DNA from 3 places in the Shewanella sp. 10N.286.52.A9 genome. Region 2 is predicted to be linked to each of the others. Evidence: predicted binding sites of a transcription regulator. Region 2 holds the regulator's gene; each other region holds the start of a gene.
The links. Region 2 encodes sigma-54, which starts transcription at its own class of promoters, with help from an activator protein. Its sites were predicted from a motif close to GTTGGCACGNNNNTNGNNT; they were not measured.
Positions count from the first base shown of each region.

Region 1 (4,629 bases), on a different contig from region 2:
CCCGTGATGAACGCATTACCGTACAATATGGGAATCAAGCTGCAAGTGCGTTATTACCCGCGCATCAAAATAGCCAGTACTTAGCCAAGCAACTGACTCATGCTTTAAAAGACATTGGGATAACGGTACAAGCACCTGCACGAGATTCAGCTATGCTCAGCAGTGAACACAGTGAATGGCAACAGATACAAGCGGGTTTACTGATGTCAGGCCAAGGACAACGCCTGCCAGCTGGCGAAGCTCGCACAGTAAAAGTGGTAGAGATATTATCTTGGCAAGATCCAAAAGAGTGGCGTTTCGATAAGCCCGAGGACATTAAACAAACACAGGCTAAAATTGCTAAAACTCAGCAAAAAGTGAATCAACAGTTGATGGAGTTACGCAGCAGCAAACAAAAAGTGCAGCAGCAATTAAAGCGAACTAACTACCAAGAACAACTTCATGGCAACCTTGATAACAACATGGCTAAACTCAAAGAACTGATGCAGCCTACACCTTTTTCTGCCCAGGTGACGTCCTTAATGGCGCAAGCTAATGTCAGCCGTGACCATGTGTCATCACTATTAAAAAGTAAGCCATAGATATATTGTTTCTCACGATAATGAGTTTTATTCGTGAAAAATCCTTTGTTGTAATTCATTTCGACCTTCATCACACATCCCTCACGCCCTATATTTGATGGGCTTTGGGGTTTATACCAAGCTTCAAGATTTTGTTTTACTCCCTCATTTGAACAAAATTTTAATATTTTTTTTATCACTCCGATTCAGTTTCGTTTTCCTGTGTCGTTTTAATTAATTGTGAGACCAAAACTTTAAACTATAGGAAAACATTATGTTATCTGTTCATACTAATCATGCTTCAAACATCGCTCAAAACTCAGTGACTAAAAGTAACGATCTAATGACTAACGCTATGGAGCGTTTATCAACAGGTCTTCGTATCAACAGCTCTGCTGATGATGCTGCAGGTCTACAAATTGCAACTCGCTTAAATGCAAACGTAACAGGTATGGAGCAAGCTAGCCGTAACGTGAATGATGCAAGCTCTATGCTACAAACTGCTGATGGTGCGCTTGAAGAACTTTCTACAATTGCAATGCGTCAAAAAGAGCTTGCTACGCAAGCAGCTAACGGCGTGAACTCTGCAACAGATCTAAAAGCATTGAACGACGAATTCCAAGAGCTTACTAAAGAAATAACTCGAATTGTTGATAATACAGAGTACTCTGGCAATAAACTATTTGACTCACTGACTGCTGGTGTTACTTTCCAAATTGGTGCTGGTGCAGCTGAAACCTTAGATGTAAAAGTAGATAAAGCTAATCTAGCAGGTGTGACTGAGGATATCTCTGCCGCAGGTGGAGCAACTAAAGCAATCACTGAAGTTGATAAGTTTATCGATGCAGTAGGTGTAGAGCGCTCAACATTAGGTGCTAACATTAATCGTTTAGGTCACACGGATTCAAACCTAACTAACGTTACTGAAAACACTAAAGCTGCAGCAGGCCGAATCATGGATGCAGATTTCGCAGTTGAATCAGCTAACATGACTAAAAACCAGTTATTAGTTCAAGCAGGTACTACTGTACTTTCGAACGCTAACCAAAACACTGGGTTAGTTATGGGTCTATTACGCTAATCAAACCCAATGACACTAAAAGGGCCAAATGGCCCTTTTGTGTTTTTATTGTTTTGCTGATTTAATTAATATCAAACCTTACATTTAAAAATACCCTCAATTATTTCTGAGCAGCTAATAATGAAACTATAGAGGGAACATCTACAAAACCACACTCATTCAATAAGTTAATAATGTACCGACTAAAATTTTGCTTATGCTGGCGTTGAGTATGGTACACCTGAAAACACATCACTAAATCAGCTTCTGTAAGTTCACCTCGATAATTCACCATCGCAGTTAAGTAAATTCTAAGCATAAAAAAGTCAGCCATCATCAATCGATACGCTTCAGAAGGCGAAAGCTTATCAATAACCGGAAAGTTCATTTGATAAAGATAATAAAAACCATAGCGTTGAAATAATGTCGGATACTGTGCCAAAAGAGGTAAAACTTGTTGCTGCCAAATACCATCAATTTTATCAAAACAGAACCGCTTTTCTTCATCAGCTAAGCTTTTAATAGCAAGGTTGATTTGTTCGAACCGCTCTCGACCACGCCTTACGCTATTGGTATTCAGCCATAGATGAATGGAACTAAACGCATGTAATTTATGCTGCTTATTATCACTATCAAAGCCATCGAAATGCTGTTTAAGAGCGCCAGAGTCCGACAAAGCATCCAATTGATGGTACATATTTTCAATATTTTCACTTGGAGCTTGATGCTTCATTGCTGATTCAGCCGTATTCATCAGAACGCCGATAGCAAGTAAACTTAACTCAAGTGGCATTCCAGGTTTGAGCAACAATTGTAGGCTGCAGTCGTACGTAATACGAGCCCACAACGGGGTCGCTTTAGTCAACTGCTTACTTTGGTATGTTGTTGTTTCAAATATAAACGCATCATCCTTAAACAGCACCATACGTACAGCTTCAGGACAAGATAAAGTAAGACTTTCATAACGGTTACCATCGCAACCTCGACTCAATCTAGGATATGTTTGGCAGGTTGTACTCAAGTACTGCTCACCCGCTTTTGCATGTATTTGGCATAAGCTATTTTCATCAAGAAATTGGCACCCGCCTTGTTTATCTAAAATTGCTTGCGCCCAATGATGCTCACTTTTTTTGACTTTCTTCAGCGCCACAACAGCTAAGTCTTTTAACTCTGGATGTTTAATCACTTTTTTGTAATTTGCTTTGTTTATCTGAATATTCCAACCAAAGCAGCAGCTGTCTTCGCAACTCGCTCCAATGCAATTAAAGTTTTTGACAAAATTGGGTTTAACTATGGATTGTTTCACGATTGTTAGCCTTTTAAAACGGATCTATATATGAAAAGGCGACCATGAGTAGGGATAAGTGAAGTATCTTCAGCAACCTATTTAAAAGAACTCTTACAATTCAACTTCTTTTTTATCTTTAACGCCCTCCCAGCATAAGTTGCAGTCTGCAGTTTACTATCAACGATAATAATCAGTAACTTAAATTCAGTTGCAACGATTTATGGTCGCTTTGAACCACTGTTAAACATAATTGTAAATAATAGACAAACTAACGGAAGCCCAGCTTCCACCCGGCTCAATAAAACGGAAGTCACCTAGCCGACAAGCAAACAATAAAAGATTACCAAACAACAGCTTAGTCATTGGCATAAAGATTGCCATTTAAGCTAGTTAGCCAATAGGAGTTGCCATGATTTCAGGTATGAGTGCCGCCTCATTTGCCGAGCAATTAGTTGCTGCAGAACGAATGAGTAAAGATGCTTTATTTAAAAACAACTTAGATAACAGCAAAGCACAAATTGATGCTTATAAAATTTTAGAACGCACCTTAAACAAGATGACCAGTAATCTGGAAAACTTAAACGGTGATGCCTTCGAAGGTAAAACGTCTGAAATTAGCGATGACAGTGCCACCATCACAGTAGACAGTGATGCACCTGCTGGCGTTTACGATTTATATGTTAAGCAGCTGGCTCAAGCGCATCAAATCACTAAATCCTTCACAAGTGAAGATGAAATTCTACCAACCACTGGTGTAGTCAGCATCGATGTCGGTGGCAATAGCATCGACATTGATATGGCTGAGCTTAACGCTTCTGGTAACGCAACGGTAAGTGACTTACGTGATGCAATCAATAATCATCCTGACAACCCTGGTGTCACAGCTTCTTTAGTCAGAACAGGTGGTCAAGTTGAATTGATGCTGACATCTGATGAAACCGGAAAAGACAACATTGTCACCATGGAGATGGATGACATTGACTGGGGTACTCAAGAAAGAATTAAAGCCCAAGATGCCGAGTTTACCCTTAATGGCATTGATATCACCAGTAGCAGCAATTACCTCGATAACGTCATTGATGGCGTCAATATCGAGCTGAAAAAAGCCCATAACGTCGGTGAAAGCGCCACGATTACCATAGGTAACGATACCGAAGGCACCGAAAAAGCCGTTAATGATTTTGTTGATTCTTTCAATGAATTAATGACGCAACTAAACCAACTCACCCGCTCAATGGGGAGCTCGGTTTTAGATGATATTAATGGCGACAAAGACAAAGATGATGACGATGAAGACGATGATGATGAAAACTCATCAGTCGGCGAAGATCAGATCGGTATTTTAAAAGGCGATTCAAGCCTGCGTATGCTGCAAAACAGTGTTCGTAACGCCATTTTCGATGAAGCCCCCAATGGCATGCGCCTCTCTGATATCGGCATTGAAATGGGTCGTGATGGCAAGCTGTCTGTCGACGATGAAAAGCTCTCTCAAGCCATTAGCAGTGACTCAGATGCGATCAAAGAAATGTTTACCGCTGACGGTGGTTACATTGATCGTATCGATTCAATCATCGACCCATTCACTAAAAATAATGGCTATATCGATTTAAAGCAAAAGAACCTTGATTCTCAAGTGGAGCAAATCGAAGACAACATGTCTCGTCATGATCAACGGATGAGTCAACGCTACCAAATTTTACTCACTCAGTTTACCGCAATGG
Region 1 covers NZ_JBFRJQ010000001.1:119,426-124,054, forward strand. The annotation lists gene AB4128_RS00585 (hypothetical protein) at 1-581, shown strand, start outside; gene AB4128_RS00590 (flagellin) at 835-1,641, shown strand; gene fliB (flagellin lysine-N-methylase) at 1,742-2,926, opposite strand; gene fliD (flagellar filament capping protein FliD) at 3,318-4,629, shown strand, end outside.
Region 1: fliD (flagellar filament capping protein FliD) is a predicted target of sigma-54. The motif match lies at 3,270-3,288, and genes of this name have one in related genera.

Region 2 (4,629 bases):
AATAAAGCATGGCTGTTAGCGGTTTGGAGTCGTAAATTTCAATGTTTTGCTAGTAAGTGATAACTAGCAACGAGTTAGCCTGAAAGCGTTAAATCATATAAAAGGATTAGCTTTCTTCGTCAAATTTGTCGTTAATCAGTTGGCAAACCGCATCTAGTGCTTGCTGCGCATCAGGGCCTTCAGCCTGAACAGTAATCACTTTTCCTATACCACTTTCTAGCATTAATAAACCTAACACACTCGCTGCGCTGGCTTGTTTGTCACCTTGAATCAAGGTAATGCTGGCTTTAAATTCCGTAGCCAATATAGCTAATTTTGTTGCCGCTCGAGCATGAAGCCCAAGTTTATTACTGATGGTGATTTCTCTGGAGATACTCATCGTCACAGGTTGAGCTCTCGGTGGCGAGCGCTAACTTGGTGTTTACTGTTACTGAAGCGCTGTGTGAGTTGATCTGCAATATAAACCGAGCGATGCTGTCCACCTGTGCAGCCAATCGCGATGGTAAGGTAACTGCGATTATTGCGCTCAAGGTGCGGCATCCAAGTATCAAATAAATTCTCAATCTGCCAGATGAACTTATTGACTAGGGGTTGTCTGCCTAAGAATTCTTGTACTGGTTGATCAAGACCTGTTAATGGTCTTAACTCTGGCTCCCAATGTGGGTTTGGCAAAAAGCGGACATCAAACATAAAGTCGGCTTCAGTAGGCATACCGTGCTTGAATCCAAATGATTCAAAGTGAATGACTAATTCTTTATCAACACTGCCCATAAGAATTTGTCGGACTTGATCGCTCAAATCGTAAATATTCAGCTGAGATGTGTCGATGTAGTGATCAACCATTTTGGCAATTGGTTCGAGCAATCGACCTTCAAGTTGAATCGCTTCTTGTAATGAGATTTGATTTTTTGACAGCGGGTGTAATCGACGTGTTTCACTGTATCGTTTTAGCAGTACTTGATCATTGGCATTTAAAAATAAACTAATGATCGTGGTATCGTCGGACAATAAAGCAATTTGCTGCTCTAATACTTTGCCTTGCTCTTCGATATTACGCACATCAACACTGATGGCGACAAGTTCGTTATTTCCTTTTAGCTGCTCTAGTAGGCTGCCAATCAGTGGGAGAGGCAGGTTATCAACACAGTAATAACCTAAATCCTCTAACACTCTTAAAGCAACTGACTTACCTGAGCCCGATCGTCCTGATACGATGACAAGTTTCATGCAGTAATAACCTGATACAGTTCTGTAGCGTCATGACTCTTTCGAAGTCTTTTAAGGATGAGTTTATCGCTTAATTTCTCAGCCATACTTGATAACGTGCTTAAGTGTTGCTGACATTGCTCAGAAGGAACCAATAAGGCAAATAAAATGTCTACTGGCTTCTTATCAATAGCATCAAAGTCGATAGCTTCTTCACATTTGATCAAAATAGCGATCGGCGATTCAATGTCGTCTAAACGCCCATGTGGAATCGCAATGCCATTGCCGATACCTGTGCTACCCATTTTTTCACGTGCTATTAAACTTTCGAAAATAGCTTGTGAAGATAGAGTAGGGTACTGGTCAGCCATTAAATTGCTGATAAGTTCCAGTACCTTTTTCTTACTGCCCGGAGTGGCACAGGTAGTGCACGCCGGCTGCAGGATGGTGCGAAGTTCCATCGTTAGTGTTTAATTAACTTCTCTTTGTGTTTAATTACCTGACGGTCTAATTTGTCTATCAGGGCGTCAATTGCGACATACATATCTGCGTTTTGAGATACGGCAAAAACTTCACCTCCTTTGAGGTGCAATTTAGCTTCGGCAATCTGTTGTAACTTTTGTACATTGAGCACAACGTGAACATTATTGATCTGTTCGAAGTGACGTTCAAGCTTTGAAAACTTAGTTTGCACATACTCACGTAAAGATTGAGTAATTTCGATATGGTGTCCAGTCAGGTTAATTTGCATAGATCATCCTCCAATAACAAAGGCTTATAAGCTTTTGCGTTGGTTTGAGGGAGGGATGAGCATTGCTTCACGATATTTGGCGATCGTACGCCGAGCAACATTGATCCCTTGTTCAGCCAGTAGCGTCGCCATTTTACTATCGCTAAGTGGCTTTTTCTGGTTTTCTGCAGCGACCAGCTTTTTGATAAAGGCTCTGATTGCTGTAGAAGAACACTCTCCGCCATCATCGGTACTTACGTGGCTAGAGAAGAAGTATTTTAGTTCAAAAAGGCCGCGAGGGGTGTGCATATATTTTTGAGTTGTAACCCGTGAGATGGTCGATTCATGCATCTCTACCGCTTCGGCAATATCATTTAATACCATAGGCTTCATGGCTTCTTCGCCGAACTCAAAGAAACCTTGCTGGAATTGAACAATACAATTTGCCACTTTTAACAGGGTTTCATTGCGGCTTTCAATACTTTTAATAAACCATTTGGCTTCTTGTAAGTGACCGCGAATGAATTGGCTGTCAGCTTGATTGGCTGAGCCTTTTGCCATGGCGGCATATTGCTGATTTACGCCTATTTTAGGCATATTATCTGGGTTTAATTCTACGACCCAACGGCCATTCTTTTTAAACACTGTGACATCTGGGATGACGTACTCATCTTTGATTGGAGTAATTTGTAACCCTGGGCGAGGGTTCAGTGTTTGGATAAATTGAATCGCTTCGCGTAAATCATCTTCTTTAAGCTTGGTTTTACGCATTAGTAATCTGAAATCACGGCCTGCTATTAAATCTAGGTGTTCAGATATCAGTAATTTTACATTTTCTATGCAAGGGATTTCGCTTGGGTATTGTCCCAATTGAATCATCAAACATTCGCTTAAATTTCTTGCAGCGACGCCCACTGGATCAAAATGTTGTACACGCTTTAAAACGGCTTCAACCTCATCAAGTTCAATATCCTCAAGACCGAGTGCATCGAGAATATCTTCTGTTGATTGGGTTAAGTAACCTCTATCATCAATTGCGTCGATGATGGCTGTCGCAATGGCGAGGTCATTTTCAGAAAATGGGGTTAAGTTTTTTTGCCATTCTAAATGTTCGTATAAACCTTCAGTCGTTTCACCTTGAAATGGCATATCGTCATCACGGCTTACAGCGCCAGAACCTGAGTTAGGAGAGGCGGTGTAGACTTCATCCCAAGTGGTATCCATTGGTAAGTCTTCAGGCATGGACTCTTTCGTAAGTGACTCTGTTGTATCGACTGATGAGGTGTCTTTTTCTACGCTGACTTGGCTGTTATCGCTAAAATCGGTGTCAGTTTGCTGAGCATTGTCTTTGACTGGTTCTTTTGCTTTGGCAAACTCATCCTCAAGCTCAAGAAGAGGATTTGAGTCAAGTGCTTGCTGAATTTCTTGCTGTAGCTCCAAAGAGGAAAGTTGCAATAAGCGAATGGCTTGTTGCAACTGCGGGGTCATTGTCAGGTGTTGACCCATTTTAAGTTGGAGTGAGGCTTTCATTTACCGCTTATCCCTAATTGAATTTCATCATCGCGACTACAATGTTATGGGTCTAGCACCTTTGTAAGTGTTAGCTAGACTTTAACCGAACTTGGGTTCTACTTTGCCAAAAATTAGCGTTAAGTTTTGAGTCTAGTGTATAACGCTAAAAAGTGGGACTGGTTGGCCGCGAAAATGCCATGCTTGTACACTAAAGAATGCTAACTATAGCTTGAATTGCTCACCTAAGTATACTGACCTGACTTGCTGATTGTCTAAGATCTCAGCAGGCGTACCTTCAGCAATTAAATCTCCGTGGCTGACAATATACGCACGCTCACATACATCAAGTGTTTCACGGACATTATGGTCAGTAATCAATACTCCAAGACCACGATTTTTTAGTTGTTGAATAATTTTCTTAATATCTATCACGGAGATAGGATCAACACCCGCAAATGGTTCATCTAATAAAATAAACTTAGGATTGGCGGCTAAAGCGCGTGCTATTTCTACACGTCGACGTTCACCACCTGATAGAGCCATACCTTGGCTGTCACGAATATGGGTAATATTGAACTCTTCTAATAAGTGCTCTAACTCTTCGATTCGTTGCTCACTCGATAAGGTTTTACGGGTTTGCAGCACCGCCATGATGTTATCGTGCACAGTGAGTTTTCTAAAAATACTGGCTTCTTGAGGTAAGTAACCAATACCTTTACGAGCACGTAAATGCATTGGGTCTGCAGTCAAGTCGTCAGAATCAATCAAAATACGACCTTTATCGCTTTTGACTAAGCCAACAACCATATAAAAGGTTGTGGTTTTACCTGCACCATTTGGCCCTAAAAGACCAACAATCTGACCCGTTTTAACGGTTAGGCTAACGTTTTTGACAACTTGGCGGCTTTTATAGCTTTTTGCTAAGTTTTCAGCTGTTAAGGTAATTTGTGTCATTATTGCTTTTGCTCTGCCGCAGGGGTCGTTATGTCTGCATTGGTTGAGTTTTGAATATCAGATTCTTGAGGGGTGACTGATTCAAGGAGGGCATCAGTGTTAGTTTCAACAGCATTTGCCTCAGGAGTCACTGTTTGATTCTCAGTTACATTGTTAGGTGCATTGTCAGTCGCATCAGCATCTGGGTTATCAAGCGAATCATTATTTTCTATCGGCGCTTCGTCTGA
Region 2 covers NZ_JBFRJQ010000006.1:174,774-179,402, forward strand. The annotation lists gene AB4128_RS05860 (HPr family phosphocarrier protein) at 107-379, opposite strand; gene rapZ (RNase adapter RapZ) at 382-1,227, opposite strand; gene ptsN (PTS IIA-like nitrogen regulatory protein PtsN) at 1,224-1,667, opposite strand; gene hpf (ribosome hibernation promoting factor) at 1,670-1,957, opposite strand; gene AB4128_RS05880 (RNA polymerase factor sigma-54) at 1,982-3,466, opposite strand; gene lptB (LPS export ABC transporter ATP-binding protein) at 3,671-4,402, opposite strand; partial or broken gene lptA (lipopolysaccharide transport periplasmic protein LptA) at 4,597-4,629, opposite strand, start outside.

Region 3 (4,629 bases), on a different contig from region 2:
TGATTGATGAATAAGCAATTTATTGTCTTGCTAAACGGTGCGTCTCTGGAGGTTGCTCAAAGTCGCTTCTGAATGGGTTGATATCCAATCCACCGCGGCGACTATAACGAGCATAAACAGTGAGTTTAGTACAATGACAGTATCGTTTTAGGTCGGTAAAAATACGCTCTACACATTGCTCATGAAATTCATTATGTTGGCGGAATGAGATTAAATAGCGCAATAGCTTTTCATGATTAATCTTTGGGCCTTGATAACGGATCATCACACTTCCCCAATCTGGCTGTGAAGTGATTAAACAGTTAGATTTTAATAAGTTTGACGTGAGTGTTTCGACAACATTTTTCTCTTCAGTGCTGTCTTGCAAGTACTCAGGGTTAAATTCATAATCATTGACTTCAATATCAAGCTCATCGATACAATTGCCAGGTAGTTCAACAATACGTTGAGTATTGAAATGCTTAGGCTCAATCACTTTCACTGTTACCTTACCATTAGCGCATTGGCTTAAGTCAGTGGTTAAGGTTTGCTGAACGTGCTCTACACTGTCAAAACGTGTTTGGTTAAAGCTGTTTAAATACAACTTGAACGATTTTGATTCGATTAAATTATCACTTTCGATAGCAAGGTAAACTTCAATCATTGCGACCATAGGTTTACCTTTGGTGTTCAACCAAGATAACTCGTAGCCAGTCCAAATATCTGCCCCTTGAAATGGCAGAGTATCAGTTAATTCAATAGCGTCGCGATTAAGTTTACGAGGAACCCCTTGCAGCAGTGAAGCATCATATTCTGCTTGATATTGCGTTGATTGACCTAAAGTGAGTCCTTTAAGTGCATCTGCATCACTATAGGGGTCGTGATTGTGTGTCATCTAGTCTGTTTCCGTGTCAAAATAGACTTTTATTATAACCCAAAACTGGAGCATCTTAAGTGTCTTGTTCAACTTCATTGGAACATTTTTCTAGCCGTTATATACAAGCTTATCAGGATGTATTAGACGAGTTACCCCGTTATTTCCCACTTGGTCAAGGATCCGCTTGTATTGAAGGCAAGTATGATCTTGAATCTGACGATGCGGTTTTTTGGAAAGCGGTAAAACGAAAAAGTAATTCAGATTTCAGTAATGTAGAACATGCATTAGACATCAAGCTTCATCAAGATATTAATGCCTTTTATGGTGAGTTTTTTTCTGCGCCACTTTTTTTCGATTCTAAATGGGGAGAAGGGGAGTTACTGCAGGTTTGGAACCAGCAAGATTTTGAATCTTTGCAACAAAATGTGATTGGCCACTTAATGATGAAGAAAAAGCTTAAACAAGCACCAACTTGGTTTGTTGGCGTATTAGGCGATGGCGAACAGATGATTACTGTCGATAATGAAGATGGCAGTGTGTGGATTGAAATTCCAGGTGATAGGCCCAAAGATAAATTAGCCGATAGTCTTGCGGAATTTATTGATGCGCTAACACCACGAGTAACGCCGCCGGTAGAGCCGATTGTAGAGGAATATGTTGTTCACCCAGGTATTTGGCAGCGAATGAAAATGATGTGGAATGATTTGATTAAAGGCAAGAAATAATTGCTTATTCGGACAGAAAATAAAAAAGCCAGACTATAGATGTGGTCTGGCTTTTTTATTGAATGAACCGATAATGCGTTATCAGCTAACTCGTTGTATTAGTATCTATTGACGAGAAGATAATATTACTGATGATCCCATGAGATATTCGATACGATTCGACATGGCTCGCACCTAAAGTGGAACATGTCTAATAATGGCTCATCTAAACGCCACGCTTTTGAGCCGCAACGTGGACAAGCTCGGTTTTTTTCACTAGCAAGGTTTTCGCCACCGACACGGTATAAATAATAATAAGTTGGGATTTTAGTTAAATACTCAACTCTGCCCCTTATATCCCAGCCCCGTCTAAATAAATCACTTTGATGACTGGTAATTTCTTCTAATGCTGCAAATTCAGCCTGAGTGGCCGCTGCCATTTGTAATTCATCACAGGCTTGCCATTCTGTCTGCCAGCGAATGACGCGTTTATGATCGCCGTTAAAGGTTGCAGGCAGCTGATACAGTGGAATGGGGAGCAAGTTATCGCCAGATCGGATAGGTGAACACATATGCACATAGCTGGTATATAACACTTGCCAGCTAGGTTGCTCCGTATTGCTGACTTCAGAGTTAATATCTTGACCTATATATTTCTCGCGCGGGGCTAACAGTTTTGCGTCTGTTAATTGTTGTAAGGCTTGTTTAGTCCAAGGACTATTGTGACGAGTTGCTAAGCTGGTTTTTTCTGGCATCAACAATCGCACTTTAAACTCACCTTCGTTAAAGGCGACTGCAAATTCTCTTCCCAATATTTGACCGTTTGCTCGTAATGATTCGAGATAATGGTTGATGGCTTTTTCTGCCGCGGTGATGGTGGTATCCGCAAAACATTCAAATCTGAGCTCAGTGACAAACATGGGAGTTCCGTTAATGTGTAAAGTGTTTGGGTGTCGTTAAAAAGTCTTGTGGTCAATCTAATTTAAACTAATAACAGCCTTATGATTGATTTTCTAATTGGGTTATACGCTGTTCTAGTAATTCAATTTTTTTGTCAAAGTCAGCTTTCATTTGTTGGATTTGCGTTTGAAATAGTTGCTCAAGTTGTTGTCGCTCAGTATTGGCTGTTTGTTTGGTCGACTCTAACGCATCGCCTAAATCTGACAAGGTTTGCCACTGATCTTTTGGGATAGCTTTAAACTGCTGCAAGCCTTGGATTAACAAAGGCATTGGCACTTTACCACCCAGTTTTCCTTTTACTAATGCCATCGTCGGAGTGTGGCCATTCATTGCAATGGTTTTGGCCGCTGCGAGGACTTGTTCGATTGGACTCATAATTAGTGAAAATCCTCAATGTTGATTGGTGAAAATGATGATTTAATCAAATTTTATTTTAAAAATATAATAAAATCAATAACATAACTTTTGGCATGTTTTTAGCTTAATCATAATGGACAACATTATAACGTATCTCAAAAACAGTTTGAGTAGAAATTACGTGAGAATCATTTTAATAATAAGGAAATATCATGAAAGCAAAATTGGGTTTAGCATTGTTAATGGCTGTAAGCAGTCTTTCATTGAGTGGTTGTGTGTTGAATGTGGGTGATCACGAAGGTAATCGCAGCAGTTCTTATTGGGAAAAACAACAACAAACTAATCGTACTAATTTATCTAAGTTGACGATTGGTATGGCGCGAGATCAAGTAACGACTCTAATGGGTACTGCTGATTTCAGTGAGGCTTATGTTACTCAAGCTGACGCAGACAGTCCGAAAAAAGAAGTCCATGTATTCTTTTATCGTACTCAGTGGAGCAAAGGTGATGGTAAAACCACTAAGGATGAATGTACTCCTGTGGTGATCAGTGATAATAAATTAGTTGGTTGGGGCGATACGGCTTACCAAAAAATCTAGACTGTAGTTACTGTTATTGCCTTAATAATACGTCCAGTTGGTCGACGAGTTCTGACCACTGGGCGTCTTGCGTTAAGGCCTCTGTAATAAATGCTTTTTGTGCTTCATTCCAAAAGCTAGCTTGGGTAATTGGTATTTCGTTAGGAATGTTATGCGTAGTAATAAAGTGCTCAATTCCAGTCGGTGATGCATCCAGTCCGAGTTGTTCAAATAGGTGGTTTAACGTTATTGAGGTGGTATCCATGATGACGACCTTATTAAGAAGTGAATGGACTTATCTGCATTAAGCCTAGGCGAGCGGATTAAAATTGCAATATGTTTCAAACTTGTTAACTTGTAACTATTCACTGAACTTCAATGAGACTGAAATTATGGAACAGACTACTATGGCGGAATATCTTGCAGTGTACCTGACAGCAGAAGATTTACGGGTGGCAGCGTCGATAATATACAACGCCTATCATGATGATCCGTTTTTCATTGAAGCTTTGTCCACGGCTAATAAAGCCAGTTACGAGCAAAAATTACGTGCCGCTATCAGGGAAGAATTAACTGAATTATGGCAGCAAGAGCAGCCTTTAATTGGCTGGTTTAATGGTGAAAGGTTGATTGGTGTTGCCTGCGTGATTACTCATCAAGTGCCATTAGGTGAAAGCCGCTATTGGCATTGGCGTTTGAAAATGGTGCTGGGAACCGGTTGGAGCTCCACGCAAGCCTTAATCAACAAAGAGAATAGTATTTTAGAAAGCCTACCAAGTAATCAATATGGCATTCTGCAGTTTATAGCTTTATCGCCCATTGAACAGGGTAAAGGGAATGGCGCTAAATTAATTCACGCTGTGTTAAGTTGGTGTGATGACCAACCTGAACTCGATGGTATCGGCGTGTTTATTAATAATCCTAAACACGGTGAGTTATTTATCCGTGAGGGTTTTCAGCACCTTTCTCAACTGACGATCGGCACTGTAGATGGTGAAGTATTGATATATTCGAGTAAATAACTCGGTTCGCAGTTTATATAGTGAGCGTATTGATTTAACCGCTAGGTAGGATGGAAAATGAGCACGAAAAAATACCAAGACTTTAATTCTTTTTATCCTTTTTATTTATCTCAACATCAAGATGTAACATGCAGACGACTTCACTATATCGG
Region 3 covers NZ_JBFRJQ010000007.1:159,999-164,627, reverse strand. The annotation lists gene queF (NADPH-dependent 7-cyano-7-deazaguanine reductase QueF) at 20-874, opposite strand; gene syd (SecY-interacting protein) at 934-1,581, shown strand; gene AB4128_RS06875 (Zn-ribbon-containing protein) at 1,707-2,480, opposite strand; gene AB4128_RS06870 (hypothetical protein) at 2,560-2,895, opposite strand; gene AB4128_RS06865 (DUF3192 domain-containing protein) at 3,090-3,476, shown strand; gene AB4128_RS06860 (DUF2789 domain-containing protein) at 3,490-3,720, opposite strand; gene AB4128_RS06855 (GNAT family N-acetyltransferase) at 3,848-4,477, shown strand; gene AB4128_RS06850 (DUF962 domain-containing protein) at 4,535-4,629, shown strand, end outside.
Region 3: AB4128_RS06865 (DUF3192 domain-containing protein) is a predicted target of sigma-54. The motif match lies at 2,985-3,003, and genes of this name have one in related genera.